DNA from 3 places in the Glaciecola siphonariae genome. Region 2 is predicted to be linked to each of the others. Evidence: predicted binding sites of a transcription regulator. Region 2 holds the regulator's gene; each other region holds the start of a gene.
The links. The regulator sigma-54, encoded in region 2, starts transcription at its own class of promoters, with help from an activator protein. The targets are predictions, from matches to a motif close to GTTGGCACGNNNNTNGNNT.
Positions count from the first base shown of each region.

Region 1: glnA (glutamate--ammonia ligase) is a predicted target of sigma-54. The motif match lies at 1,949-1,967, and genes of this name have one in related genera.
Region 3: ACFO4O_RS03865 (kinase) is a predicted target of sigma-54. The motif match lies at 7,230-7,248, and genes of this name have one in related genera.

Region 1 is NZ_JBHSGU010000002.1:2,082,492-2,093,025, reverse strand. Features, by position in the region: gene ACFO4O_RS10490 (DUF4124 domain-containing protein) at 1-177, opposite strand, end outside; gene glnA (glutamate--ammonia ligase) at 397-1,806, opposite strand; gene typA (translational GTPase TypA) at 2,416-4,251, shown strand; gene ACFO4O_RS10475 (SDR family NAD(P)-dependent oxidoreductase) at 4,358-5,173, opposite strand; gene ACFO4O_RS10470 (MalY/PatB family protein) at 5,486-6,619, shown strand; gene ACFO4O_RS10465 (divergent polysaccharide deacetylase family protein) at 6,709-7,542, shown strand; gene ACFO4O_RS10460 (MerC domain-containing protein) at 7,771-8,163, shown strand; gene ACFO4O_RS10455 (RHS repeat domain-containing protein) at 8,764-10,257, shown strand; gene ACFO4O_RS10450 (DUF4304 domain-containing protein) at 10,254-10,534, shown strand, end outside.
Region 2 is NZ_JBHSGU010000029.1:258,817-269,350, reverse strand. Features, by position in the region: gene arcB (aerobic respiration two-component sensor histidine kinase ArcB) at 192-2,552, shown strand; gene mgtE (magnesium transporter) at 2,595-3,953, opposite strand; gene ACFO4O_RS17935 (HPr family phosphocarrier protein) at 4,106-4,390, opposite strand; gene rapZ (RNase adapter RapZ) at 4,393-5,256, opposite strand; gene ptsN (PTS IIA-like nitrogen regulatory protein PtsN) at 5,290-5,733, opposite strand; gene hpf (ribosome hibernation promoting factor) at 5,747-6,034, opposite strand; gene ACFO4O_RS17915 (RNA polymerase factor sigma-54) at 6,058-7,560, opposite strand; gene lptB (LPS export ABC transporter ATP-binding protein) at 7,608-8,333, opposite strand; gene lptA (lipopolysaccharide transport periplasmic protein LptA) at 8,330-8,920, opposite strand; gene lptC (LPS export ABC transporter periplasmic protein LptC) at 8,889-9,449, opposite strand; gene kdsC (3-deoxy-manno-octulosonate-8-phosphatase KdsC) at 9,446-10,000, opposite strand; gene ACFO4O_RS17890 (KpsF/GutQ family sugar-phosphate isomerase) at 10,001-10,534, opposite strand, start outside.
Region 3 is NZ_JBHSGU010000002.1:548,261-558,794, forward strand. Features, by position in the region: gene ACFO4O_RS03835 (pyridoxal phosphate-dependent aminotransferase) at 1-409, opposite strand, end outside; gene ACFO4O_RS03840 (hypothetical protein) at 634-1,164, shown strand; gene ACFO4O_RS03845 (DUF2189 domain-containing protein) at 1,329-2,123, shown strand; gene ACFO4O_RS03850 (sugar phosphorylase) at 2,229-4,028, opposite strand; gene ACFO4O_RS03855 (glycosyltransferase family protein) at 4,030-5,256, opposite strand; gene ACFO4O_RS03860 (HAD-IIB family hydrolase) at 5,249-6,136, opposite strand; gene ACFO4O_RS03865 (kinase) at 6,124-7,020, opposite strand; gene cmoB (tRNA 5-methoxyuridine(34)/uridine 5-oxyacetic acid(34) synthase CmoB) at 7,291-8,289, opposite strand; gene cmoA (carboxy-S-adenosyl-L-methionine synthase CmoA) at 8,292-9,086, opposite strand; gene ACFO4O_RS03880 (response regulator transcription factor) at 9,279-9,914, shown strand; gene add (adenosine deaminase) at 9,914-10,534, shown strand, end outside.

The sequences.
Region 1 (10,534 bases), on a different contig from region 2:
AACCGGTGCAGATTCTATTGTTGTACTGGGGCTCGAAAACTCAAGCTTTTCAGCACCCGGCGAGGGTGAATCACTAAAGGTTACTGTACCGTCTTCGTTAACAGTCTTATAAATTGTGGTTTGTGCGGTGGCCACACCCATGACAAAAACCAGTGCCAACAAAATAGTTATGCGCATTCGTCTATCTCCATATATGTGTTGTGGGATAACAAGCCCTTCGATGCAACAAAATGCTCAATGTTTGTTGCAGAAGCATCGATAAACGCAAAGGCACTTCCCATCCACCTTATCTTTACGTAAGTGTACTGTATTTGTCTTAAAAAAAAAGCCTGCATCAATGCAGGCTTTGCGGCTTGAGATTATCGGCTCAAGCATGTCGCTCGCGCCAATGATGCCTTAGCAACTGTAATACATATCAAACTCAACAGGATGAGTTGTCATGTTAAGTCGCTCAACTTCTTCGCTCTTAAGGGCAATGTACGCGTCAATCATTTCGTCACTCATTACACCACCGGCTGTTAAGAAATCGCGGTCAGCATCAAGTGCTGCAAGTGCTTCTTCTAGTGAGCTTGCCACCTGAGGGATACTTGCTGCTTCTTCTGCAGGTAAGTCATACAAATCTTTATCCATAGAGTCGCCAGGATGAAGTTTGTTTTTAATACCGTCAATACCGGCCATTAACATAGCAGTAAACGCCAAGTAAGGGTTGGCAGTTGGGTCAGGGAAGCGAACTTCAATTCGACGTGCTCTGTCGCTGGTCACGTACGGGATACGGATAGACGCACTACGGTTACGTGCAGAATATGCCAACATAACAGGTGCTTCAAACCCTGGTACTAAGCGCTTGTAGCTGTTGGTAGACGCGTTAGCAAAGGCATTAATTGCCTTAGCATGTTTGATAATACCACCAATGTAGAACAAAGCATCTTCAGACAGACCAGCATACTTGTCGCCAGCAAAGATGTTTTTGCCATCTTTACTAATTGATTGGTGGCAGTGCATACCTGAACCGTTATCGCCAACAAGTGGTTTTGGCATAAATGTCGCGGTTTTGCCATAAGCGTGCGCAACATTATGTATTACATACTTATAGATTTGAATTTCGTCGGCTTTTTTCACCATCGAATTAAACAAACAAGCAATCTCGTTTTGACCTGCGGTAGCAACTTCATGGTGATGCGCTTCAACTGTGAGGCCCATTTCTTCCATAACCATACACATGGCAGCACGAATATCGTGAGCTGAGTCGACCGGAGGAACAGGGAAATAACCGCCTTTAACGCCTGGGCGGTGGCCCATGTTGCCACCTTCATAGTCTGCGCCTGAATTCCATTTTGCTTCTTCAGCATCGATAGAATAAAAAGAACCTGCCATATCGGTATGGAATTTTACGTCGTCGAACAAGAAGAATTCTGGCTCTGGACCAAACAATACAGTGTCTCCAATGCCAGTAGACTTAAGGTATTCTTCAGCACGTGCGGCAACTGAGCGAGGGTCTCTTGAGTAACCTTGCATAGTAGACGGCTCTAAAATATCACAACGAATATTAATTTGAGTCTCTTCGGCAAACGGGTCGAGTACCGCGGTAGATGGGTCAGGCATGAGCACCATGTCTGACTCATTGATGCCTTTCCAGCCAGCAATAGATGAACCGTCAAACATTTTACCTTCTTCAAAGAAGTCATCGGTTACTTGGTGTGCAGGGATTGAAACGTGTTGTTCTTTACCCTTTGTATCTGTAAAGCGCAAATCGATGAATTTCGCTTCACTTTCTTTAATCAGTTCTAATGCCGACTCAATTGACATAGTTGTCCTCCAAAAAATATGTTGTGCGGATCACGTGAGCTCAGGTGTTCCATGTGGGTTTTACGCGTATCCTAACGGCAGCGCTACATTATTAATAGCACGTTGCGGCCGTTGAATCTACAGGCGCACCTTGCCCGCAAAGTAGCGATATTCATGCCATAAGTAAATCAGTTTTAAGTGGCTGATTATATTAAGGTTAACTAGAAAAGCGTTCATGAAAATTGCCGTTATTGCACTGTAATAGTGCGATTTACCTGGGTCTGGTGATCATTTTAGTGCAAAGAGTTCTGTCGCTTTGTCCTGTCGCGCCGTCAGGCGAAGAAATTAACAAGCCGCTGGGCAATTTAAGTAAGGCGCTTGTTTTTTTGTCTACTGATCGTTACCCCGTTTGTTATCAAGCATTATTTTACAAACAATAGAGGATAAGGTTACTGTGATGTAAACCGCATGTCTGATTTCATGTGTTTTTTCTGAAAAAACCGATTTGCGTCTAAATTTATTAGCGCTATGGCTGTTAAAGCTGTACAATCCGCCGCCAATTGTTTCGCATCTATGCTTGCTAAATGTCAGCTGGCTGTAGGATGCGTTTTTTGTTTTGAGAGTAAATTCATGTCTGCCCCTATCGCACAATTAAGAAATATCGCCATCATTGCCCACGTTGACCACGGAAAAACAACGCTGGTTGACAAGCTGCTTCAGCAGTCTGGTACCCTTACCAACCGCGGCGACGCTGAAGAGCGCGTAATGGACTCTAACGATATTGAAAAAGAGCGCGGTATTACTATTTTGGCGAAAAACACAGCCATTAACTGGAACGACTACCGTATTAACATTGTTGACACCCCAGGACACGCCGACTTTGGCGGTGAAGTAGAGCGTGTTATGTCAATGGCAGACTCTGTATTGTTGTTGGTTGATGCGCAAGAAGGTCCGATGCCGCAAACGCGCTTTGTAACCCAAAAAGCCTTCGCCCAAGGCCTCAAGCCGATTGTTGTTATCAACAAGATTGACAAGCCAGGCGCTCGTCCAGATTGGGTAATGGATCAAGTTTTTGACCTTTTTGACAACCTTGGTGCAACCGATGACCAGCTAGATTTTCAAGTTGTCTACGCGTCAGCGCTAAACGGCTGGGCGTCGTTAGATGCCGATGTGCCTAGCGATGATATGACGCCATTGTTTGAAACAATCGTTAAGCAAGTCGCTCCACCTGATGCAGATTCAGAGGGTGGTTTCCAAATGCAAATTTCACAGCTTGATTACAACAGCTACGTTGGCGTTATCGGTGTAGGCCGTATTAAACGTGGTAAGGTTAGAGTTAATCAACAAGTCACTGTTGCTATGGCAGCAGGCGGCACACGTAACGGAAAAGTCAGTAAAGTATTAGGTTACTTAGGGCTCGACCGACACGATGTAGACGAAGGTTCGGCGGGTGACATTGTTGCAATTACTGGATTGGGTGAGCTAAAAATTTCAGACACCGTGTGCGATCCTTCGAAAGTAGAAGCACTACCTTTGCTTTCTGTAGATGAGCCTACGGTAACGATGACTTTCCAAGTAAATACGTCTCCATTTTCGGGTAAAGAGGGTAAGTTTGTTACCTCTCGTAACATTCTTGAAAGACTGCAAAACGAGCTAGTGCACAACGTAGCCTTGCGCGTAGAAGAAACAGATAACCCAGACAAGTTTAGAGTATCTGGACGTGGTGAGCTTCACCTAGGTATTTTAATTGAAAACATGCGCCGAGAGGGTTACGAACTTGCGGTTTCGCGCCCTGAGGTAATTTTAAAAGAAGAAGACGGTAAACTAATGGAACCGTTTGAGACGCTTACCATTGACTGTGAAGAGCAGCATCAAGGGTCGCTCATGGAGCAATTAGGTTTGCGTAAAGCCGAGCTCACTAACATGTCGCCAGATGGTCGTGGCCGCATTCGAATGGACTTCATTATTCCAAGCCGTGGTCTTATCGGATTTCAAACAGAGTTTATGACTTTAACGTCTGGCTCTGGTTTGCTTTACCATTCATTTGATCATTATGGCCCGCACAAAGGCGGCACAATTGGTCAGCGTAAAAACGGTGTTTTGATTGCCAATGCTGCGGGCAAGGCACTAACTAATGCCTTGTTTAACTTGCAAGAGCGCGGTCGTTTGTTCATTGGGCATGGAGTTGAGGTTTACGAAGGGATGATTATCGGTATTCACAGCCGTGAAAACGACCTGACAGTAAATGCGCTTAAAGGTAAGCAGCTTACTAACGTTCGTGCATCGGGTACCGATGAGGCTCAAACACTCGTGCCGCCAGTGAAAATGTCGTTGGAGCAAGCGCTTGAGTTTATTGATGACGATGAATTAGTTGAAGTAACGCCAGTAAGCATCCGCTTACGTAAGAAATTGCTCACTGAAAACGAGCGTAAGCGAGATTCGCGAACTAAGTCAAAAGAAGGCTAAGTTTCCGCTTAAGAATACAAAAAACGCTCAATGGCAACATTGAGCGTTTTTTTATGGGCATTTTTACAGTGGCTCTTGCTACTATAAACTTACTATACGCACACGCCTATTTATGCGTGTGGCGACTGATTAACCATTGCGTAAACTTGCGTAGCATAAGGCTGGGAAGAAAGCGCTCAGCATAATAAATAGACTTAGCGCGCTTACCCGGAATAATCAACGGCTTACGCTTTAGCAAACCTTTGATGATATATGCTGCGGCCTCAGGCACAGTTAAGGTGCCAGCCATATCTTTGATTGCTTTTGTTGCTGGGTGAATAGAGCGTGACTCTGCCTGTACCATGGGAGTGTCGATGGAGGGCGGACAAATAATGCTTACATCAATGCCTAGCGCAGCAAGTTCTAACTGCAGCGCCCGCGCCATCCCTACAACGGCAAATTTTGTGGCCCCATAAGACGAATACCCATATACACCGCTTATGCCTGCCATAGACGCTACCAGTGCCAATTGCGCGCCGTTATCGAGATGAGGAATGACAGAGGCGACCACGTTTCTTGTGCCAATAACATTAATATCCATAATGGTTTGGAACTCGTCATGGCTGGTGTGCAAAAAGGGTTTAGAAATTAATATACCGGCACAGTGAATACAGATATCAATTTGACCAAATTTGCGCACTGCGTAGTCGAGTTGCTGCTTGAGAGTAGCCGGTTCGGTTATGTCGACATGCAAAAAATGGACTTTTTGCTGCATGCTTGCACCGGCCTGCAGGCTTTCTTGCAACTCTGGGTTTGCCTGCTTATCTACCAACAGTAAGCTATAGCCTTTTGTAAGATATTGTTCGGCGAGCTCGCGGCCAAGACCGCTGGCGTAACCTGTGATTAAAATTGAAGAAATAATGAAACACCTTAAATGTAGCAAAACCGACCATATGGTAACCGATATCTAAGCGTGTGTAGATTGTTTTAGCTCGCATATTATTGCTTTTACCAAGATGCTGGAGATAAACAAGGCCCTAGCATATGCAACACCGCAAGCTTGGTTATATGCCATAACATAAGCAATATTTGATGAGAAAAAATTCCATGTTAGTCTTACGGCATTCATACAGAATCGCTAAGAGTAGTTGTTAAGCGGAACTTGATAGTCTCGCACTCATCTTTACTTGGTATTGATGCAACATATCAAGGAAATACAGCGACAAAAAATAACAATAAAGAAGCATAAGGCCCTATGAATTTCGACCAAAAACCCGATCGTGCCAGCTCCTATGCCTACAAATGGGAAAAGTACAAAGACACAAATATTTTGCCTTGCTGGATAGCCGACACAGAATTTAGATGTGCCCAGCCCATTTTAGATGCTTTATTAAAGCGAACCGAGCATGGCTTGCTTGGCTACACTTTACCTAAGCACCACCGCGGTGCACTGCAGGCTATTAAGCACTGGTGTAAAAAGCGTTACGATTGGGAGATAGAAACAAACTGGATTGTGTGGACGCCAGGTGTTGTGCCAGCTTTTAATATGGCGAGCAAGGCATTTTCGAAGCAAAATGAAGGGATTATTGTACAAACGCCTAACTACCCACCTTTACTTGCAGCTCCGCGAATTAACGAGCGTGAGCAACTATGCGTGCCTACTGTGCTAGAAAACGGTCGCTGGACGCTAGATTTTGATGCCCTAGAGCAACATGCCTCAAAACCGACTACCCACCTGTTCATTATGTGTAATCCAATGAACCCTGCCGGCAGTGTTATGACTAGAGCAGAGCTTGATAGAGTTGCCGACATTTGCAATCGCCATGATATATCAATATGCAGCGATGAAATACACTGTGATTTGATATTAGATGAACTTGAACACGTTCCTGCGTCTAAGCATCCTGCATTGGAACAGCATTCTGTTACGCTAATGGCTGCGAGTAAAACATTTAATGTAGCAGGTTTGGGCACTTCGTTTGCGATCATTCCAAATCCTAAGTTGCGAAGTGCTTTTGTTAACGCTGGCGCGGGCATTGTTCCTTGGGTAAACGTGATGGGTTTAGAGGCAACTGAAGCTGCATTTACGCAATGCGATAAATGGTACGATGCTCAGCTTGCCTACCTACGAGCTAATCGCGATTACTTGGTTAAGGCTATTAATCAAATTCCCGGTTTGTCGTGCACTGCGCCTGAAGCTACCTTTTTACTCTGGGTAGATGCAAGCGGACTAGGTATTGAGAATACCCAGAAATGGTGCGAGGCGCGCGGAGTAGGCCCCTCACCCGGCGCTGATTTTGGGCAGGCGCATTGCTTTCGCATCAACTTTGGATGTGCGCGTTCTTACCTAGAAGAGATTGTCGCAAGACTTTCTGGAGAGGCCGTGTGATGAAAGTGGGTGCAGTTCTTGCAATACATTGATAACCTAACAATAAATGACTGAATACTAACGCTGTGTTAAAGCAAATATTGACCCTAATGGCTATGTTGACTGTTTTTGCGTGTGCTAACGCAAGCGAAAGGTCGACGTCGAAAATCGCTATAATAATAGACGATATCGGAGCTAAGGCGGCAGATAAATATGCCTTTGAGCTACCTAGAAGCGTGACATTCTCAATCTTACCTCACACCCGTTACTCTACCCCGTTTTCATTTACCGCTGCACAGCAAAATCGTGAGGTTATGCTTCACATGCCTATGGAATCACTGAATGGTGAAGCGCTAGGCGAGGGCCCTTTGCTTTCAAGTATGTATCCGCAGGAGCTAGAGAACGCACTGCATGCTGCGCTAAGCACGGTACCCCATGCGGTGGGCGTGAATAATCACATGGGCAGCAAGCTTACCCAAATGACACTCCCTATGCAGACTGTGATGCGCTCGCTTACGCAAAGCAACATGTTTTTTATTGACAGTCGCACTACCAAGTTCACCAAAGCAGGGAGCATTGCCAAAGAATTCGGTTTAAGCTCAGCCACACGCCATGTTTTTCTGGATCACGAAAGAAACACCGCTTTTATCGACAAGCAGTTTGAAAAACTTATTAAACGAGCAAGACGAAACGGAAAAGCAATTGGGATTGCGCATCCACATAAAGTGAGCGTGACTTACCTAAAAGAAGCCTTAGCTAAACTGCCCGACGATATTGAAGTGGTGACAATAAGTGAATACCTGAGGGAAACCGATAAATTCAGAATTAACCCCATGTTAGTTCAGTCTAATCACGCCATAGATAACGATAAGCCTAATCAAACAACCGTCTCTACAGCGCTTGCGATTAGCAATGCTGAGCCTCAGTCTTCCGCGCCAAAATAAATTTATATCTTAGCTTTGCACAAAAATGAGATTTAGATGTAATAGTATTTCATTCGTGCAGCGTTTAATGTTATAGTATTACATCACGCATGCGAATTGATTCATCAAGATGATATTTTGCTGGCAGCTCATCCGCTAAACAAAGTAATCATTCAAGGCAGGTAAACGTCTGTGCAAATAAAAAGTTCGAACATAGTTGCTCACGCGAACGAAGTAGAGGGCGATGATGTGTCTCTAAAAAGGGTTCCGCTTAACAATCGAGTGCTCGACAAGCTTGGCGTATGGGTATCTGCAATGTGCGCAGTGCACTGCTTATTATTACCTTTGCTTTTGCCAGTTTTACCCTTGCTCGCCTCGTCATTCGTGGCACAAGACTGGTTTGAGCGTGGCATACTAACAATTTCTATTGTGGTGGGCTTTGCGGCACTGTTTATTGGATTTAAGCAATATCATCGTCAGCTCTACCCCCTATATTCATTGAGTCTTGGCGGGTTAATCTATTGGAATAAAGATATTTTTGGCGAGGCTTACGAGCCCTTCACTATCGCTGTGGGCGCAGGTTTTATTATCGCCGCACACCTCGTTAATTTAAAACTATGCCGACAGTGCAAGTCCTGCTAATTAATTCGCCCTAGCGATTTAGCCTTTTAACCCTTTGGCTTCGCAGTTGGCCTATATGATATGGCGACAAAGGCCAAAATAAGACGTACAGAATTTTTTAGTTATTCCACTTATTAAGGTTGTTCAGTACCGTCTATTTCTAACGCCGCTTTATCGAATGTATAAATAGCTGATACTTCCCTTCTGTTTAACTGACCGTAACGCTTGGCTTTAATCTAGGGGTCAGGTTCCTTAATCTAGGGGTCAGGTTCCTTGTATCTAGGGGTCAGGTTCCTTGTATCTAGGGGTCAGGTTCCTTGAAAACCTATTTTGATGTTTAGCTCCAGCTGATTTTCTGCTCAATAGAAAAGATGACTTTGCTATTAGTGTAAAAATAGAAGCGATTTAAGATAAGATGTTTAAAAGTTTGTTTTTGAGTTGGGAATCAATTTTATCGCCGCTTTAGAATTAATGTTCCCAAAATATCTATCCAAGTTGCTTAACATGGAAATAATCGAGGCACGCCTTTGTTCCATACAGCAGACAGGTCGGTTTCAAGGAACCTGACCCCTTGATCAAAGTGGTGTTGACGGACGTTTAGAAGCGATTCGACTTGAGCGTGTGCGCGAATATATAAGCTTAAATGATTATGGTGATGTGGCTTCGCGTGACGTCAACTACCAACAAAACGATATCTACGATGTGGATTACACCTACGACCTGCTAGGGCGATTGAGCCGCGTTGACTCAAGCTTATTAGGCGAGAGTAAAACCCAGCTTTATGGCTACGATGAGGTGGGTCGCTTAAGCAGCGTGAGTGACGAAGCAGGCACAAACACCGTCAACTACACCTTTGATGCCAACGGCAACCGATTAAGCCGCGAAGCCAATGGCGAAATAGAAACCGGTACTTATGATGCCCAAGACCGTGTGCTCACCTACGGTAATTGTGTATATACCCATGATATAGAAGGCGTGCGCACAAGCGCCACCTGCGCCAATGAGCAAAGCCAATACACCTACGATGTTATGGGCAACTTGCTAGAGGTAAATAAAACTAACACAGACACCGGCATTACCAGCACCATCAGCTACGATACCGATGCGTTTGATAGGCGCATAGCCCGCTTTAAAGACGGCGTTAAAACCGCCGGTTATTTATACCTAGACCAGCTCTCACCCATTGCTGAGCTAAATGCAAATGACGAAGTTATCAGCCGCTTTATATATGCTAGTCGCAGCAACGTGCCCGATTACATGATAAAAGACGGTAACCGCTATCGTTACATTGTTGATTACAGAGGCTCGCCGATTGCGCTAATTAACTCACGAACAGGCGAAATTGCCCAACAGTTAAGCTATGATGAATTTGGAAGAGTCACGCAAGACACCAACCCCGGCTTTCAGCCTTTTGGTTTTGCAGGTGGGATTTATGATAGTGACACAGGACTAGTCAGATTCGGTGCAAGGGATTATGATGCATATACAGGCAGATGGACGGCCAAGGAGCCATTAGGTTTTGCAGGTGGGGACAGTAACCTGTATGCATATGCCTATGGTGACCCGGTAAATCTGATTGACCCCGATGGATTGTTGCCGCGCTTACCACGAGGCTTAGTCAACTTTGCAGCCGGTTTAGGCAGTGCCTTATCGTTTGGTTTAACCGATAAAGTGAACGAAGCACTTGGCAATGCCCACCAAGTAGACAAATGCTCAGGGGCTTATACCGCTGGAGAGTATACGGGCATTTTGGCAAGTGGGCTTGGCGGTATTGCTAAAGCTGGGGGGAAGAAGCTTGTTACAAACAGTGCAGGAAAAACTCTCAAAGGGGCGGCCAATCCAAAAGTTAGAGCTGCGATTGAGAGAGGTAAGCAAGCCCATAAAGAACTTGATCAGAAAGTTGACTTAAAACCAGGTTGGCAAGCAAATCCTTCGTTGAGAGGTGCAGACGGTAAAATTCATAAGCCTGACGTTGTTACTCCAAGTGGTCGATTTATGGAGTTGAAACCTAATACGCCATCTGGTCGAAGGACAGGAGCACGCCAAGCAGAACGATATCGTGAGCAACTTGGCATGAAAGGCAGAGTCATTTATTACGATGCTAAAAAATTATGAGCAGAATAGATAATTTAGTGAAGGGCTATATTGCCCCAGTACTGAAACAAAATAGTTTTAAGAAGAAAAAGCTTTCTTGGAATCGAAGTAGAGCTTCGTTCATCGATGTTATTGATGTACAAGAGTCGAAAGGCAGTACAACTGGTAGTGAGCGTTTCACTCTGAACATAGGTGTTTTTGTTCCAAGCTTTTATGAGACTGTTTGGAATGAGCCATGTAAGGGATTTGCTCAGGAAGCAGATTGTGTCGTTCGATTTCGTTTAGGGGCTTTGTTACA
Region 2 (10,534 bases):
TTAGTTGTAAGTACAACTAAGTTTGGCGCAGTCCATTTTTCTGAAGATGCCATTTTAACGCGATTTAAGCGCATAAATATTTACCCATCGATTTGTCTAAATGAAGCAAGAGAAAGGGGAGTGACTACCCTGAAATCTTAATATTTGATAGCATGTCGCTACTTTCTTTTATAGGTTCTTCTAAAACAGCCATGCAGCTAAAAACTCCTCCAGAGTCGTGGGCGATTAAATTCGCACAATTCGTCGATAAGGTCGGTACGCTAAAGGTCAGCGTACTGTTTGTTGTATTTACTTTGTTATTTACCCTGTTTGGCTCTTATATCATTCGCGCTAGCATGGGAAGCGACATTGAGGTGGATGATTTTATCGGTGCCTTGGTTTTGACGCTGATCAGTGCGCCGTGGGTACTGTATTTTTTCAGTGAGCTGATTAAACAACTTGAGCATTCGCGTATTAACCTTGAAGAGGCTGTTAGCCAACTCGAGCGGCTGCGCCGCCATGATGTTATTCTAAATCGTGAACTGCAGAACAATATCCGTCAGCTAAATTATGAAATAGAACAGCGTAAAAACGCTCAGCTTGAGCGTGAAAAAATGTTCTCTGAGCTTGAGCGGCAAATTAAAGAAAAATCTGAGCAGGAACTTCAAGCAAGACGCCTCTCTACACTCACTCGCTCAATTATCGACGCTTCACCCGATCTCATTTACTACCGCAATGAAGAAGGTAAATTCGCTGGCTGCAATAAAGTGGCCGAAGAATTAGTGGGCAAAACCGAAGAGGAGCTGCTCGGACTGACGCCGCATCAAGTTTATGATGAAGAGCTTGCGCGACAGGTCGCCGCGTCAGATCATGAGGTTCTAGAGCGCAATGCGTCTATTACTGAAGAGCTATGGCTACGATTTGCCGACGGGCGAAAGCGATTTTTTGAAATGCAAAAAGTTCCTTTTTATGACAACGATGGCCACCGTCTGGGCTTGCTCGCCTTCGGTCGAGATATGACCGAGCGAAAACAGTCACAAGTCGCCATTGAGCAGGCGAGTAAAGATAAAACGAAATTTATAGCGACGATTTCGCACGAACTGCGCACCCCACTAAACGGCATTGTTGGCTTGAGCCGAATGCTTCGAGACACACAGCTAAATACAGAACAATTTGAATGGGTTAGTACTATTTATGCTAGCGCAATTACGCTGGGCAACATATTTAACGACATCATTGATTTAGACAAGCTCGACCGAGACAAAGTTGAAATTCAGTTAAAAACGGTATCGACTACCGCATTTGTTAACGAAATTGCTAGCATCATTCGACTACTCGCGGCTGATAAAAACCTAAGCTTCAACTATGAAGTCATAGAACCGGTGCCTGCGGCCTTTGAAGCCGACGGCACGCGTCTGCGACAGGTATTATGGAACATGTTGTTTAATGCCGTTAAGTTTACGCCCAAAGGCTCAGTTTCGTTGAGTATGTCTGCCAGTACAACGGGTACAAAGACTGCCAATATTCACTTTACTATCCGCGATACCGGTATTGGTATTCCCAAAACTGAGCTCGACAAAATATTTGCGATGTATTATCAGGTGCAGCGCGAAGATTTTCAGTCAGCCACCGGGACGGGTATTGGCCTCGCCATCTGTAAACAGATGGTCGATAAAATGGGCGGCGATATTCAGGTGAATTCCGAGCTTAATAAGGGAACCTGCTTTGAAATTACATTGCCGGTCACAGTATCTGATGAGCGAGTAGCCATGGAGGAGTTACAGGTCAAAGGCCTTAATATCCTTTTAGTTGAAGATATCGAGCTAAACGTTATGGTCGCAAAAGCGCTACTCGAAAAGCTCGGGCAGAAAGTAAGTGTTGCGATGACCGGCCAAGCGGCAATTGATATGGCGAGGGCTGAAACCTTCGACCTTATATTGCTCGATATTCAGTTGCCCGACATGACAGGATTTGATGTTGCTCGCACCTTACTTGACGAAGATCTTGTGCTACAAACACCCATTGTTGCGCTAACGGCCAACGTCATTAAAAAGCGTGAGGAATATTTGCAAAACGGGATGGACGATATCATTGCCAAACCCATTAAAAAGAGCCGCGTGATACAGGTGTTCAATGAACTGTTCGCACGTACCGACACCCAAACAGATGTGCCTATACAAGCAAAGGACGATGTTGTGAAAATTCAAAAAGAAGCACCTAGCGTTTTAGATGCAGATTTACTTAACATGCTAATTGAGACCATCGGCGACTCCATGGTGAAAACCAGCTTGGGCGTGTTCAAAGAGAAAATTCCTGAGTATATGGAGGAAATGAAGGTTGCGCTGGCGGCTCAAGATAAAGATGAAGTTTGCTCACAGGCGCATAAAATCAAAGGAGCAGCGGGCTCCGTGGGGCTTTCGCGCGTGCAAAGTGCCGCTAATGAAATTCAGCAGGGCGATCATCCTGCATGGTGGGAAAATGTGCATGATTGGATGGAGCAGCTTGACATGGCCTTGGCACAAGATGTCCCTGCGCTAGAGCTATGGCTGCGTGAAAATGAAATTGACGACTAGCCTAAGATTTCTGCAGTAAACGCGACAATGCAGATTTTGCAGTTAGAGCAAAAATAGCGTTGCAGTGCCTAAGAAGGCGAAAATACCTACAACGTCGGTAATCGTTGTAAGAATGACACTACCGGCTAAGGCCGGGTCTATATTTAAGCGCTTCATGATGATGGGTAAGGTGGCACCGGCAAGACCTGCGGCCATCATATTCATCATCATAGCAAAAGCTATCACGGCGCCCAGCATGTAGTCCTGTTTCCAAAGGGCAATTACGCCAGCAATCAATATTGCCCAAATCATGCCATTGAAAAATCCAATTGCCAGCTCTTTACGCACCAACCACACGGAGTTGCTGCCAGTGACGTGACCGAGCGCCATACCGCGTATTACAAGCGTTAAGGTTTGATTGCCAGCAACCCCGCCCATACTCGGCACAATGGTATTGAGAATGGCAAGGACCGCGAGCTGACTAAGAGTTGCCTCAAACATATCGCTCACGGCTGCCGCTAAAAGCGCCGTCACCAGATTCACGCCTAACCAGACAGAGCGACGCTTGGTACTTTGGCCCACGGGAGCAAATGTATCTTCTTCGTCATCAAGGCCCGCCATACTCATCATGGAGTGTTCGGCGTCCTCACGAATAATATCGACTACATCATCAATGGTAATCCGGCCTACTAATTTGTGTTCATTATCCACAACTGGCGCTGACAGCCAGTTATATCGCTCAAACATGCTGGCGACTTCGTCATCGGGCGTATCGGCGCTAATAGCATCTGGTTCATCGTCCATGATGTCTGTGACAGAAATGTCAGGACTGGCGGTAAGCAAAGTAGCAAGTGATACGGTGCCAATAAGAATATCTTGGCGGTCGACAACGTAAAGGGTATCGGTATTTTCAGGTAGTTCGGTTTTTAAACGCAAGTAGCGCAATACTACATCTATGCTTACATCTGGGCGTAGGGTGATGGTGTCGGTGTTCATGATGAAACCGGCGGTTTCTTCACCATACGATAAGGCTTTTTCAGCCCTTAATCGGTCTTGGGCATCCATTGATTTAAGAATGCTTTGCAGAACGTTGTCAGGCAGTGAGCTTAAGGTCTCTGCCAAGTCATCGGTGTCCATCTCTTCGAGGGCATCAACAACTGTCGCTGGCATCATTTTACTAATAATGCCGTTTCGAACATCCTCCGACAGCTCTTCAATGACGTCTCCATGAAAGTCTGCGTCAAGCAGTCTCCATAGTTCGTCTCGAGTTTTTGTGGGTGAAGATTCAAGCAGAAGCGCGACGTCACTGGCAGGTAAATCGAGCAGCATTTTACGCACGCGCACAAATGCGCCGGCATTCAAAGAACGACCGATAGACTCAAGTCTAGCCTGCGTATTACTTAGTTCTGCGGTTTCTGACATGTTTACCCCAAGAGAAGTCAAGCGAGCATAAACGAAATGCTGAGGCTTCTAGTGGCATTATATCACCATAAAGGCTCATGAATACTTGATTTTTATGAAGTTTATAGTGCGCGAGGCCTATTAACTGACCTTGCTAAACGATGAATACGTATTTATTCGCTTTCGTCGAATTTGTTTTCAATGAGTTCACTGATAGCCACCATCGCTGCATCAGCATCTTTGCCAGTGCAGCTTACCTCAACGGTTTTTCCCTGGCCGCTTTCTAGCATCATAAGTGCTAAGACGCTATTGGCAGGCGCTGTATTATCTGCTTGCGTTAGCTGAATATCTGCCTCGAACTGCTTAGCGAGCTGTACCAGCTTGGTGGCGGCGCGAGCGTGCAGGCCAAGCTTATTGGTAATGGTTAGCTGGCGGGTCACCGAATGGGGTTTGTTCATTATTAAGCCTGCTTTGCGAGGATGTTTTTAAGTTCTCTATGCTTAACCTGCACGTCACCATGAGTGGATTTGAATGTTTCAGAGAGCGCTTGCGCCACATACACGCTGCGATGCTGACCACCGGTACAGCCAATGGCAATGGTTACGTAGCTGCGGTTGTTTCGCTCAAGATGAGGCAGCCAAGTCGTTATCAGATTTTGGACTTGCCAAATAAACTTCATAACTAAAGGTTGCCCCGCAAGAAACACCTCAACCGGGCCATCTAAACCCGTTAGCGGACGAAGGTCCGGGTCCCAATGCGGGTTGGGTAAAAAGCGCACGTCAAAAACATAATCGGCGTCTTTGGGAATGCCATATTTGAATCCAAAGGACTCAAACAAAATCACTAAGTCAGTGCTTTTTTTGCCTAACACGCGCTCCCTTATGAGCTCAGCGAGATCGTGTACCGACAGTTGATCTGTGTTTATATTTAAATCTGCTTTTTCAGCCACCGGCACAAGAATTTCTCGCTCAGCGCTAATCGCATCGGTAAGTGAATTAGATAATTTAAATAATGGATGCAAGCGGCGCGTCTCGCTATAGCGTTTTATAAGAACATCATCGCTGGCATCTAAGAATATGATGGTGATGTCCCAAAATTCTGGCAGGTATTCGAGAATTTCTGAAATCTCTTGCTCGGCCTTTGGCATGTTTCGCACGTCAATACTCACGGCAACTAGCTCGTGTTCGTCAGCGAGCGCATGGGTAAGGGTAGGGAGCAAATTTACGGGGATATTATCAACACAATAATACCCTAAATCTTCAAGCGCTCTGAGCGCGATAGACTTACCTGAGCCAGACCGGCCGCTTATTATTAACAGCTTCACACCTTGCTCCTGATTAATATTTGAGGGGGTCGCTTATGCTAGTGCAGCGACGATTTCATTTTTATTTTCGGCTTTTCTTATCGCTTTTACAATGTCTTTGTCGCTTAGTTTCCGAGCAATGCCCGACAATGCTTTCAAATGCGTTTCGGCTTCGTCATTGGGAACTAGAATTGCAAAAAAGATATCGACCGGTTTATTGTCGATGGCGTCAAACTCTATCGGCTCGTCACTTGTCACAATGATTGCCATTATTTGACTGATCCCGTTCATACGTCCGTGGGGGATTGCAATACCATTGCCAATACCTGTACTGCCCATTTTTTCGCGATTGAGCAAGCTGGTCAGAACTTCATTTTGATCTAATTGAGGGTGCTGCTTAATAGCAATTTCGCTAATAACTTCAAAAATGCGTTTTTTGCTATGACACTCAACCGAACATTGAGTCCGGTCGAGTGAAATGATGTCAGAAATGATCATATAAGGGTATCAACTAGTGCCGTCTAAGCTTTTCTTTGTGCTTGATAACCTGTCGGTCAAGCTTATCTATCAGAGAGTCTATGGCAGCGTACATGTCGGTATGTTCGGCGTTTGCAAACACTTCGCCACCGTTTAAATGTAGCGTCGCTTCTGCTTTTTGGCTCAACTTTTCTACGTTTAAAATTACATGCACATTGTTTATGTGATCAAAATGCCTTTCGAGTTTTTCAAATTTGGTATCCACATAAGTGCGCAATGAATCGGTGATTTCTACATGATGACCGGTAAGGTTTATTTGCATAATGCTAGGTCCTCTTGTTGCGTCTAAATTAGACTCTTTCGTTGATTAGATGGAGGAATGTGTAACGATTCCCGATATTTTGCAATTGTTCGCCGAGCAACCTGAATACCTTGCTCGGCAAGCATTTGCGCAATTTTGCTATCGCTTAGCGGTTTGTTTGCCGGCTCTACAGCCACGAGCTTTTTGATCAGCGCGCGGATTGCAGTCGACGAACAGTTTTCACCAGATTCTGTCGCTACATGGCTAGAGAAGAAATACTTTAATTCAAAAATCCCACGAGGCGTGTGCATATACTTTTGCGTGGTCACCCTAGAAATAGTCGACTCATGCATATCAACCATTTCCGCCACGTCATTTAACACCATCGGGGTCATTTTCTCTGGCCCTTTTTCAAAGAATTCACGTTGCTTTGACACAATACAGTGAGACACTTTAAGCAAGGTCTCGTTGCGACTCTCCAAGCTCTTTATAAACCACTTTGCCTCTTGTAAATGTGACTTTATAAATTGTGAATCGTTCGGATTTTTAGAGGTTTTTCCAAAACTCGCATAGGTTTCATTTACCGATAGCGCCGGAAGAGCGTCATTGTTTAGCTCTACCGTCCACACGCCGTTTTTCTTGTATACGTTTACGTCAGGAATGACATATTCAGGCTCGCGGCTGGAAATAGCGGTGCCGGGGCGCGGATTGAGCGTTTTGAGTAGGCGCATTACTTCGCGCAGCTGATCTTCCTTCAGCTTGGTTTTGCGCATTAAGGTGCGATAGTCTTTGCTGCCTAATAAATCCGCGTGCTGTTTGATGAGCTCCTTAGCTTCATCTAGCCAAGGCGTGCTTTCGTCAAACTGCTTTAATTGAATAAGTAAGCACTCTTGCACAGAGCGCGCGCCTGCTCCCACAGGGTCAAACATTTGAATGCGCTTGAGAACGCATTCAACCTCATCGAGCTCAATTTCTTCGTCATCTAAACTATCTAAGATATCTTCACTGCTGGTGGTTAAATAGCCCGACTCATCTATCGAGTCAATAATGGCGATGGCAATGGAGCGGTCAGTTTCGGAAAAATGCGTCAGCTCCATTTGCCAGATTAAATGGTCTTGTATTGATTCAGAGGTTTCCCCTTGAAAGACAAAATCATCATCGGGATTGCTACCTACCATTTTCACAGGCGCTGAGCTTGACCCCAAATATTCTTCCCAAGAGCTGTCTAGGGGGAGATCGTCGGGTAAATCGCCTTTTTCTAATGCATCGTGACTATCGATGCCGTCACTGCCAGATAAGTCAGAGTCACTCTCGGCAGAATTAGAGGCGCCGTCAGCATTGTTTTTTTCGCTGGAATCGTTTTTGTCACCTGAATCTGCGTCGTTAAAATCTTGTTCGGTAAGCTCCAGCAAAGGATTAGACTCTAATGCTTCTTGAATCTCTTGTTGTAAATCCAGCGTAGATAGCTGCAGCAATTTGATGGCCTGCTGAAGCTGCGGGGTCATCGTTAGCTGTTGACTGAATTTCAGTTGTAACGAAGGTTTCATTTACTTCCTTTGCTTACGTTTAAGCCCTTTATACGCGTTAACGCAGACTAGAGTGCAAACTGTTCGCCCAAATATACATCGCGTACAGTCTGATTGGCTAAAATTTCATCTGCTGTGCCAGAGGCGATTAATTCGCCGTGGCTGACAATATAAGCTAACTCGCACACGTCTAACGTTTCTTTTACGTTGTGATCAGTGATTAATACGCCTATATCGCGTTCTTTGAGCTGATATATGATCTTCTTTATATCATTAACAGAAATTGGGTCAACACCTGCGAAGGGTTCGTCGAGTAAAATAAATTTTGGATTGGCGGCCAAAGCCCTCGCAATCTCTACTCTGCGGCGCTCACCGCCCGATAAACTCATACCCAAATTATTTCGGATGTGGTTGATGTTAAAATCGTCAAGCAGTTCGTCGGCTTTTTGCTCTTGTTGCGACCGGCTGAGTTCTTTACGCGTTTGCAAAATGGCAATCAAGTTTTCGTATACGGTAAGTTTACGAAAAATCGAGGCCTCTTGAGGCAGATAGCCTATACCCTCACGCGCACGCTCATGCATAGGCTGGAACGTAATGTCTTTTTGGTCAATGTGAATTTCGCCTTTATCTAGCGGCACTAAACCCACGATCATATAAAATGTGGTTGTTTTTCCTGCGCCGTTAGGTCCCAAGAGGCCTACAATCTGACCGGTCGATACTTCAATGCTGACATCACGTACAACTTGCCTTGATTTATACGACTTCGCGAGATGTCTTGCTTGTAGCTTACTCACTGCTGCACCTCGTCGTTTTCGGGCTTGGTTTGCGTATCATCTGCCGAGAATGCGCCGGGGCTAATCACAGTGCGCACACTTTCTGCGCTGTCATCGTTACTTGTTGCTAAGACTTGTTCTCGGGTCATATCAAATACAATCATATCGCCCGTCACTCGCATTTCATTTTGCATAATCAGCGCTTCGCCTTTGAGTGCGATGGTGCGAGGCTCCACCTCATAAATTATTTCAGTGGCTCTTGCTTCCACCCATGTGCCGTCTTCTTTGCGCTGCTTATAGCTTGCCGGGCTGCCCGTTGCGATAATAATTTCTTTACCGGTGCCGTCGGCTGCATTGACCTCTACCTTGTCGGCAAGGAGTTCTAGACTGCCTTGGCGAATGATTACATTTTCAGTAAATATTGAGGTTTTAGCGCGTCCGTCGATGGCCTGACTTTTCGAGTCGAGTGTAACCGGCATACTAAAGTCTGTTGAAACGTTTGATTCTATCGCTTCGGCGTTAGACTCTGTTTGAAAAGAGTGGGCTGACTCTGATGCAAGCACAAGCAGTAATATGCTAAGGCTTTGGATTAAACTGGGTCTGTACATGTTCTGATAACTCATATTGTTGCGTTGCAAGGTTGCCAAATAAACCAATGCTTCTCACTTGGTAATCAACACCACTTATATTAACTACTTGGTCAGACGACAGGGTTTTATTTTCTAAATTAATCTCAATAAATTCCGTGCTTATTTCTTTAATAAACTCATCGGTTTGTAGATTAACAATGCGTACGTTTTTCTCGAGCTGGATACGATTGTTGCTGTAAAGAGTGCCTTCATCGGCAGTCACGCGCCAGGGGTCGCCATTGTCTAAATACAGGGTGTAGACTGGATTATCAAAAACCGCAAATCCAAGTTCGTCATAGTGCTCCATTTTGGTCGCCGCGACCTGATGACTCAATTTCCCTTCAATGTCGTATAGCTTGCTGTTGAGGTTGATAGCTCTATAGTTTGGCACCAAGGGAGAATCATCTTCCATGGATTCAAGCGCTTTTTCCTCTTCAAACAAAATAGGCAGGTAAAGTAAAAATACTGCGGTAAATATAAAGGCAATGCTGTATCCAATGCGATTCACATGCTTGCTCCATGCGAGATGTTGAGTAAGCCTTTTGCTTGCAGGACCAAGTCACAGAATTCTCTGACCGCACCTCGGCCACCTTTTAGCTGAGTAATATGATTCGCCTGACGTTTTACGAAGGGATGAGCATCGCTGACAGCAACTTTAATCGCGCTTAGTTCAAACAAACCTAAGTCAGGCATGTCATCGCCGATACTCGCTACTTGCTCTGTGCTAAGTCCATGCTCATTCATTAGCTGTTTGAGTGCATCGTACTTGTTTTCTTCGCCCTGAATAATAAATTTTGCGTTCAACGCTTGCATACGCTTATGCACAATATCAGAGCTTCTGCCGGTAATAACTGCTATATCTACACCGCACTGCGCGAGTGCTTTCACGCCATAACCGTCTTTACTGTTAAACGCTTTTAGCTCTTCACCATGATTGCCGAGATATATAAATCCGTCTGAGAGTACGCCATCAACATCGAGGACCAAAAGCCTTATTGACTTGCAGGCATCGAACAAAGATGCGGGCACATGGCCATATAGTGTTTCAATGTTTTCCATCTACACGACTCCAGCTTTTAATAACATGTGCATATTCAGCGCACCCACAGCGTGCATATCGTCATCCACCACAACTAAGGCGGTGATGCGTTTTTCCTGCATTAAATTAAGCGCATTTACGGCTAAATCATCAGCAGATAGGGTTACGCCGTTTGCGGTCATTACGTCAACCACGCCCGTGGTATGAACATTAATTTGCTTATCTAGTGTGCGCCGCAAATCCCCGTCTGTATAGATACCGATTACCTTGTTTTGTTCAACAATCGCGGCAAATCCCATTCCCTTCGATGACATTTCTAGTAAGGTTTCACTCAAGCTCGCGTCACTGTTAACAAGCGGTATTTCAGAGCCAGTAACCATTATGTCATTCACGGTAAGTAGTAAGCGTTTACCTAATGCGCCGCCTGGGTGTGAAAACGCAAAATCTTCAGCGGTAAAGCCTTTGGCTTCGAGCAGCGCTATGGCCAGTGCATCTCCGAGTACGAGAGTGGCTGTTGTGCTTGTGGTTGGCGCTAAGCCTAACGAACATGCTTC
Region 3 (10,534 bases), on a different contig from region 2:
TGACCGCAGCAGTCCATAAAGGGTAGTCAGGGGCAGGTATGAGCACTTCGTCGCCTGAATTGAGCAATGCCTGCATTGACATCGTGATCATTTCACTCACACCATTGCCCAAGTAAACATCTTCAATGGCGATATTTTCTATGCCTTTTTGTTGGTAGTACTGCATGACGGCAACACGTGCACTATAAATACCTTGTGCATCAGAATAGCCTTGCGCCGTAGGTAACTGACGAATAACGTCTTTGAGGATGTCGTCAGGTGCATCAAAGCCAAATGGGGCAGGGTTGCCTATGTTGAGCTTTAATATGCGCTCACCAGCTTCCTCCATGCGATTGGCTTGGGCTAAAATGGGACCACGGATGTCGTAACATACGTTTTCAAGTTTTTTTGACTGTAGAATGCGGTGCATGAGGTAAAAGTGAACTGAAACGAGAATAGATGCTCTTAGAGTAAAGCATAGATTGCAGTGTGTTAAGTCCTAATGACACCTTTTGTCACACTTTAAAACACTTATTTACCTTTAGGTTTTGTATCATTCGATATGCGTCTACCTCACGGAGTGTTTTTACTAACACTGTGTGGTGCGCTAATACGATAAACTCAATCGCGCGATTGATATCAGGAGACATAATTATGCCAGCCCCTTTGTTATGGTTAGGTGCCGCGGCAATATCAATTTACGCCGGCAATAAACTCAACGTTGCACACTTGCGTGAGCAAAATATCGTGAGCAGGCTGCCTGGAGACTGCAATAGCGCAATCGTTCCGGTAAACGGGAGCATCGTAACCTGCGGTATTTACGAGGTCTTAGACCACACTGGCATTTGGGTCGATGGCAATATTTACGAACTTAACGGCAGTGGCTTGGTACGCTGCGTGAGCCCTAAACGCTTTATTGAAAATCGCAGTGGCGACGACATATATGTTGCCTGCAATATGCTTGATACCCCGCTAAGCGAGAGTGCGAGCGTTGAAAGGGCGAAGTCGCAGTTATATTCGTTATATAAATACCATTTGCTAAGGCAAAACTGTCACAAGTTTGTCGCGGAAATGATTGCTGGCTATCCCTGTGAGGTGACGAGTTTTAGCGACCTTAACGAATTTTTAAGTGAATATTTTTCAAGCCCAATCGATTGGAGACTGACCCAGATCAACAAGTCGTGATCAAATTTTGACCTTGCGAATTAATTTACCTAGTATGCAGTAGAGTCTGGGATTTAATGGTGTTAATGTAATGTTAATCTATTTGCACTATTGCATCGTAGAATCCAATAGCATAATTTTATGCGCTAAGCCTTACACACTGCTACGCCAATTAAGGGGCCATCATGTCTCAAGAAATAGAACAAACCGCTGAAAATGCCATTGAAAAGAGCGGTATCGCACGCGTTATTCCTTGTAAAACACTAGATAAGTTTGCCTGTTTTCGCTGGATTGCGTTGGCTATAAATGACTTTAAACAAGCAAAGCTGATAAGTTTCACTTACGGATTTATATTTACCATTTTGCCACTTTCGATTTACTTTTTAGTTTATGCAACAGAATGGCATCTGGTCATATTTCCTGCCATGGTTTGTTTTATGCTGATTGGTCCTTTCCTAGCGGCCGGTTTGTACGATGTTGCGTGGCAGTTTGAAAAGCAACACAAGCCATCGCTCAGACATTCCTTGAAAGCCATGTCGCGAAATGCGGTTAATGAGTGGGGATTTGGTCTTTTCCTCATGATACTGATGATATTTTGGTTACGCGTAGCGTCGCTAATCCACGCCCTATACCCTGAATACCTAGAATTCACGTTTGCAAATGCATGGCCGTTTTTAGCCTTAGGTACCATCGTTGGTGCTGGTTTTACGGTTTTAGTATTTTTTATCAGCGCCTTTACCCAGCCTATTTTATTGGAGCGCAAGGTAGACTTAGCAACAGCGGTTCTCACCAGTATGAACGCAGTATGGCGTAATAAAGTCCCGATGTTTGTATGGTCGTGCGTGATATTGTTTTCAGTGTTTTTGGGATTTGTCACCTTTTTCGCCGCCTTCTTGGTCATCATGCCTATCTTAGGCTATGCATCATGGCACGGTTACATTGCTACAATTGAAACCAAGCGCACGCGTAAGTTCGAATAATTCGCTTTTAACAATTAACCCTTTTCAAAACCACGGGCAATGCATAAATGTTTGCATCCCGTGGTTTTTTATTGTGTGGTGAGGCCCTATAAAGCTGGCTGCTTCTTAGTCAGCATCAAATTGATTGGTTAGCCACAGAGTTTGATAAGGCTGCAGGGTATGTTCAAGTTCTTCTGCATCTATTTGGTTTTGAGAAATTAAGTCTGTCCACTGCTCAGTTCCAATTAGATTAATGTCTGATAGATGCAAAGTTTGTGGCTCATCGGTAATGTTGGATATACAAAATATGCTCTGCTTTCTATCAATGCTTTGTCGCCAATAACCAAATAGTTCGTTTCTTAACTGCAGTGTGAACTGTGTTGCATTCGGGTGAAACGCACGCTGCGCTTTACGAATGTGCAACAGTTGCGTGATTTGCGTCAACACTTGATGATGCAAAGAATGTACGTCATCGAGCTCTTTTATTAAGGCCGTATCAATCCAGCGGTGACGGTTTATTGAACGGTTTTGTCCGGTATGAACAACCCGTTCCTCGTCGTTAGTTGTACCAATGAGTGAATGAATATAAATGCCCGGAACGCCTTCAAGGCCAAACATGATGGCGTGTGCACAAATAAAGCGCTCAATCTGCCATTGGTCTTCACCTTTTAACGTGCCTTTTAATGCATCAATTAGCGCGATATTCAACTCGTAAGGCTTTTGTTTTCCGTTGTCGCCTGTACGCCAGCCAACGCGCCCTCCAAATTTAAGAATGCAGTTAACCAAGTCATTAATTTCAGTATCGCTCAGTAAACCTTCGGCAGGGCGCAAACCGATGCCGTCATGAGAGGCGATGAAATTAAAATAGAATGTGCCGTTTTGTGCTGGCGGCATGCTCATCAGCCAGTTTTTTAAATATTGGCTTGAGCCACTTAGCAAGGTATTCACCAACAACGGCGGCAGCGAAAAATTATAAATGGCGTGCGCTTCATTGGCATTGCCAAAGTAGGTGAGGTTCTCTCTATTGGGTATGTTGGTTTCAGTAATAATTAATGCGTTTGGGTCTGCATGCTCAATGAGGGTGCGCAGTAGTCTAACCACCTCGTGTGTTTGTGGTAAGTTAATGCAGCTAGTGCCGGGAATTTTCCATAAAAATGCGATGGCATCTAGGCGGAAGATACGTGTACCTTTATCCAAATAAAGCCGAATAATATTAGCAAACGCGATGAGTACTTCAGGGTTTCTGAAATCAAAGTCGACTTGGTCATGAGAGAAGGTACACCAAACTTCTTTGACGCCGGTCGCCGTTGTGGTTTCTCTCAATAAAGGTGACGTTCGCGGCCTTACCACCTCAGATATGTCATCGGTTAATTCGGCAGTGAAGAAAAAGTCTTTGCCAGGCGATTTTTGCTCAACAAATTGCATAAACCATGCACTACGGGCAGAGCAGTGATTAATAACCAAGTCGACCATTAAGCCGAAATCTTCAGATATCGCCTCAATATCGTCCCACGTTCCTAAGGCCTCATTTACAGTTGAATAGTCAATGACCGAAAAGCCATCATCAGAACTGTAGGGGAAGAAGGGCAAAATATGCACATGATTGATGGTATGAGAACAATAGCGCTTAAGAAAGCCGTGCAGAGTCTGTAACGGCGCAGGAACAGAGTCATCGCTACCATGCGCGGCCTGCTGGTAGATGCTATCGCCGTAAGTAATGAGAATAACATCTTGCTCTGACCATAGATTTGTATGGGGGCACGGCGCTGTAATATTACAGTCATCTCCCTCAGTATCGGCCAAGCCCATTGACGCCATTAAACGCTCTGCGATTGTGGGCAGTGGGTCATCTAGGCTTACGTCAGCATAGATAAAGGCAAGCTGGTGAATTAACCGGTCTTTGAGAAGGCTTGCTACATCGCTCATTTTATTTTCCTTTAAATTCCTCAAAATCGGCTTCAACCGCATTTTTCAAGCACTCAAGCACATCTGGCTTGGCACTCGCTACGCGGTTCCAACTTGGGATAAACGGTGTTTCCATTGGGTTGTCTAGAAAGCTGCTGCCCGCTTTCATGATGTTCTGCGCAAACAGTTCAACTGCGCGTTCTTCTGAATCAATGTCTAATTTAAGTCCGTTCATCACGGCGTCGTTGTGATACGTTTCAATAAAATCGAGCGCGATGCGGAAGTAGGTAGCTTTAATCGTTCTAAAGGTTTCAGTATTGAACACCGTACCTTGGGTCGCTAGTTTGCGAAATAGTGCTTTGGTGATATCAATCGACATTTTCGACAAACCACCTTGATCATTGTTTAACGATAAGTCTTGATGTTTATGATCGTAGTTATGCGCGATATCGGCCTGACACAAACGGTTATGTGAATAGTTTCTGTGCATTTCAGACAAAACCCCAATTTCGAGGCCCCAATCACTAGGAATGCGGATGTCGTTGAGCACATCCCGTCTGAATGAAAACTCGCCCGCTAATGGATACCGAAAGCTATCCATATATTCTAAATAATCGTTGTGGCCCACAGCATGCTTTAGCGCTCGTAAAAGCGGTGTAACTAGCAAGCGCGATACTCGGCCGTTAATTTTTCCATCCGCTACTCGCGCATAAAAGCCTTTGCAAAACTCGTAATTAAACTGAGGATTTGCTACCGGATATATCAACCTTGCGAGCAATGAGCGTTCGTAGGTGAGTATGTCGCAATCGTGCAATGCAACGCTCTCTACACGGTTTGAGGCTAATACATAGCCCATGCAATACCACACGTTTCGACCTTTACCCATTTCTTTTGGAGCAAGTCCTAGCGCTTGCAATTCTTCATCTAGCGCTTTTAATCTAGGGCCATCGTTCCATAAAATACGATGACGCTGAGGTAGGCGGTCAAAAAATGAAAGGGCATGCTTAAACTCGTCCTGATTTGCTCTGTCGAGTCCGATGACAATTTCGCTTAAGTAAGGCACCTTTGCGATATGGTCTATGATATCTGGCAGTGCTTTTCCCTCGAGTTCTGAAAACAAAGAAGGGAGAATTAAACCCATGGGGCGGCGGTCGGAAAAACTGCGAAGCTCTGACTCTAAATCATCAATGTCTCGTGATTCTAAGTTGTGAAGAGTCGTAATGATGCCATTTTGATAAAAATCAGCCATGTCCGTGTCCTGTATTTGTATTGTTGTTTTTTAATTCGGGAATGATATTTTCGATACTTTCACGCCAACCGCTCGGTCCGTATTGTGTGCTAGTGTAAACGCCGTCTTGCCGAGTAAGCGGGGGAGGCGGATTAACCGGAGATTTGATACGCACGGCAATGGTGGCAGCCTCTAGCATGGCAATATCGTTATTGCCGTCTCCGAGCGCGATAGTGCTGAGCTTAGTCGTGAGACCTTTGTTTACTCGCTGGCGGGCATACTCTTTGCTGAGCCAAGTGAGTGCTTTGCCTTTATTTGAATCTCCACAAATGTGAATGAAACGACCGCCCACCAAGGGAAATGCGCCAAGTTTTCGCGCCTCTTCAATAAATAGAGTCTTATTGGCATCTGTGCCAGTCCACAAAACTGGCTCACCATACAAACGCTTAGCCGCTGCGGCCGCATCGGTATTACTCAAACCGGTAACCTCGCTGATGCGCTCAAGACTCATATTAGAAAAGCCTTCAAATTGACCGGCAAAGCGCTCTTTTAGTTTTGCCACAATACCTAACCAGTGACTTCGCTTAGATGCAAAGGTTTTTACCCAATAACCGTCTTGCCATATGGCTTCTTTAGGTTTAGCCGCAAATGCATTTTTGGGCATGTAAATAGCGGCACCATTTTCAATAATAAAGGGAGTAGCAAGGCCTAATTCCTTATGAATAACTTTTACCTCAGCGGCCGTTTTACTGGTGTTAAGAATAACCGGCACATTCATCTTTGCGAGCGTTTGCAAGGTGCTAAGTGCAGCCTCATAAGAATAAGAATGATGATCCAATAAAGTACCGTCTAAATCGCTAAAAATAAGCGCAGAAGAGGCGTCTTGAATTAATAGCGACATGAAACAATACTGCGTTGTGTGTTCAGTTCAAATACTTCGTTACAGCGTTTGGGTAATTCATATAAACCAAATTCGGTGATACGTTGATAGTGCTGAATAAAGTTAGCGATATCTGCGGGCGACATTCCGCCGGCGCTATTTCCGTTGTCAATATTTCTCTGCTGCATTTTACGCTCTTGCTCCAATCTCCATTGATAAATTTGCTCGAAAGAGGGGGCTTTCAACATGATTAAGTAGTTAAGCTTTTCAAATACGCCTTGGTAGTCTTCTTTTAAAGCATTATTGACATAATTTCGCCATATATGTGCGCTGTCGTGAGTTGATTCCAATGCGTTTGCGTCTACTGCCAATTGCTCAGGCGACTGCGGCGCAGCGCCAACGCACCAACCTTCCAATATGATAATATCAACCGAGTGAGTTATTTTATCCCAAGTGGCTTCGTTGGCTCTATCGTCAGAGGCTTTATCAAATTTTGGAATAGCGCAAGGCTGCGCTTGCAATAATGCGTGCAAGGTTTGTTGCATGAGCGCAAGGTCATGGGTGCCAGGAACACCTCGTGTTTGCAGCAAAGGGTGAATAGTCTTGGCCAGATGTGTTCGCTGGCTTTTTGTAAGATAAAAATCATCCAGTGACATGCTCACGGCGTTCATTTTATGAACTTGCCTAAATAAAGTGACCAATAATGCGGAAAGCGTACTTTTGCCACTTCCCTGCGCACCATTAATGCCCACAAACAAGGGAAGTCTTGCACCTTCTTGGTGCGAATTGTGCAAATCGCACAAGCGCGCTAACAGAGGAAGGTACCATTTCTTAGCTTCATGAATAAAGCTTACGGGCAGGCGCTCGTCCTCGATAAAGCGATTTAAGCAGTCGTTGATTATCAAGCTAGTGCCTTAGACGCGCTATGGCCTGCATAACGCGGTATAGATGAAGGTTTTTCAAATAAACGTGGGGGAAAAAAATAGAGTTCGCTAGTGCTTTGCATCGTTTATAGTCTCCAAAACTCAACATCATAGTTATGTTTAAAACAACATAAAAAAAGCAGGTGCTTTATGCTTATTATGCATAATACAGTCTGGTGCCTAAGCATGTATTACACAATGCGTGCCAACGCAGATGCTGCTCATCAATACCCAATCGACTCGATGTAAGCCTTATTTGCTCGCAATGAAGGTAGCCCGTCGTGGTGCGCTATACCCTTCAATGGTTTTGGTGGCGTCTTTAGGGTCTAGAAAATCTTGTAAAGAGTGATTCGTCATCCATTCGGTTGTGCGCTGCTCATCAATACTCGTAATGCAGTCATCAACCAGACGCACGTCTTTAAAGCCGACTTTGTTCAGCCAAAGGGTCAGGGCTGCACTGCTCGGGAGAAAATACACATTACGCATTTGCGCATAACGTCCAGACGGCATGAACACGGTATTTTCGTCGCCCTCAACAATAAGCGTTTCTAATACCAGTTGCCCATTTGCCTTCAACTGTTGTTTTAGCTGTTTCAAAAACTGCAGTGGGTCAGGGCGATGATATAGCACACCCATTGAAAATACGCTGTCAAACGCTTCGCATTGCGGCATTTGTTCAATGCCAACAGGCAAATAATGAATATTATTATTGGCTGCGTATTTTTTCATGCAATGAAATTGGTAAAAAAACAATATGGTAGGGTCTATGCCTATCACTTGGTGTGCGCCGTGCTCGTGCATTCTAAAAAGGTGGTAGCCGCTGCCACAGCCAACGTCTAGCACGCGAGCGCCTTGAAGACTGCGAATGTGCGGGGCAATGCGGTCCCATTTCCAATCCGAACGCCACTCGGTGTCAATATCAACACCAAAGAAAGAAAAAGGGCCTTTTCGCCATGGCATGTATTGTTTTAATACATTAACGAGTGCTTGTTTCTTGCCGTCTGATAGTGGTGGTGAGCATTCAACTGACACCACATTTGATACATCAAGCTTGAAATCGTCGGGTTCTGGAAGCCCTTTCAGCTGTTTCTCCCACTTTTTAGCATCTGCGTGCAGCTGACTGGTATTGATAGCGTTAAGCAGGGGTAAAAGTTCGCTCAATGCAGCCTGCAGAGGCGTTCCCATGCAAGCAGTAAAAAAATCTGTTTTCCATTGGTCAAACTGCGAAAAGCGAATATCAGCACGACTCATAATTATGACTCTGTTAATTGGGGGGCGTTGAGCAAATCGTTTGCGATATCCTGTTTGATAGCGATAAGCGACATGAAGTTAAAATGCTGAAACCAGACGCTTGGGTGCTCAAAGCCAGCCTGCTCAAGTCGCTGCTTATGTTGCTTGAGTGTATCTAATATCATGACGTTCTCGAGCGCTGTGCGCTTTTGGCTTATTTCTAGGTCTGAATAGCCATTTTCACGCTTGAATTCATGGTGCAGGTCAATTAACAGACTGTCCATAGAATCACTCGAGGCGCTAATTTTCTCAGACAAGATAAGGGCACCTCCTGGCTCGAGTGACGCATAAATTTTATCGATAATGGCTTGGCGCAAACTCGGATTTATAAACTGAAGTGTGAAGTTAATGACCACAAGTGAGCAAGCCTGAAACTCAAGCGCGGTTATATCTGCATGCTGTACCTGAATGAACGCATCATAATTGTAGGCGCCAACATGCTCTTTACATCGAGTTACCATGGCAGGAGAGTTGTCAATCGCTTCTATCGTCAACGCCTTCCCCACGTTGTATTTTGCAATCGATAGGCTGACATTGCCTAAAGAACAACCAAGATCATAGACCCTCGATGATGTATCTGTAAAGCGACGCGAAACACGCCCAATACCGTCTACAATCGTTGTGTAGCCTGGGACTGAGCGGTTTATCATGTCGGGGAAAACGTCAACAACCGACTGATTGAACTTAAATGGAAAAAGGTCTTGTTTACTCTCTTTAAACAGCCTGTCTACCTTGTTTTTCTCTGTTTTGTTGCTCATTTAATATACTTATGGTTAATAGTAATGCAGTGGTGAGTTGACGTATGATTTTATAATATATCAGAGCTCTATTCTTAATCCATTAAGCGAACACATTGACGCTGCTTATCAATTCGTCAATACTGAACAACGATTGAAAGCTTAACGTTGATGGAAGTGAGCCATTATAGTGAAAAGGGATTAAATTTACACATGTTGAAGTTTTTAATTGCTGACGATCATCCTTTGTATCGCGAAGCACTAATAGCAGCTCTGAACACCGATTTTGAAAAAGTAAAATATTTTGAATCCGATTGTCTAAACACCACGTTAAGCACATTAAATAAACACCGGGCGATGTCGCTTGTACTGCTCGACCTAAACATGCCAGGGTGCGAAAACTTTTATGGTTTGCTCAGAGTAAGGCAACGATTTCCTGATATTCCGGTGGCAATCATTTCTGCGACCGAAACACTAAGCGTGGTCTCGCAGTCGATGGAATTTGGCGCGACTGCCTACATCCCAAAAACAACGCCAACCTCTCAAATCATCGAGGCTGTTAAGGCAGTCATTAAAGGCGATACGTGGTTGCCAGCTGAGCTAAAGGATAGAGTTGCGGAAGTGCAGGGTGACATTTTAGATATTGCCGAGCAAGTGCGCCGTCTCACACCAAAGCAATTTCGCGTCTTACGCTTATTGCGAAAAGGTTTAATGAATAAGCAAATTGCATCTCAATTAAATGTTACTGAAGCCACGGTGAAGGCTCATATAAGTTCTATCTTTAAACAATTTAACGTAAGATCACGTACTCAAATACTCGTGAAAATTGAAAAACTACAGTTGGAATAATGACGCCGAACATATTGCCATTGATTGACCTGCATCGACATCTTGATGGCAATGTTCGTGTTTCAACCATCCTTTCCCTCGCCCAACAATATGATCTTCCCCTACCTGCGAATACCCAAGAAGCACTAGAAAAGGCAGTATATATCCAAGACCGAACCAGCGATTTGATGGCCTTCTTGCAAAAGCTTGATTATGGTGTGTCGGTATTGGCCAGCTTAGATGCGTGTGAACGCATCGCTTTTGAAAACGTTGAGGACGCTTTTAAGGAAGGTTTGGCGTATGTTGAGCTTCGTTTTTCTCCGTACTATATGTCGCTTGCACACAAACTGCCTCTATCTGAGGTGGTGGCTGCGGTAGTGCAGGGCACGGCCAGAGGGATGAGAGCGTATAAGGTGAAGGCCAAGTTGATTGGTATATTGAGCCGAACTTATGGGCAAGATGCCTGTATGGAGGAACTTAAAGCGCTACTCGCTCACAAAGACGCGATAGCAGGGCTCGATTTAGCCGGTGATGAAGCAAATTTTCCTGCTGCCATGTTTGTTGAACATTTTAATAAGGCAAAAGCGAATACCGACTGGCAATTCACAATCCATGCGGGGGAGGCGTCTGATGCTCAAAGT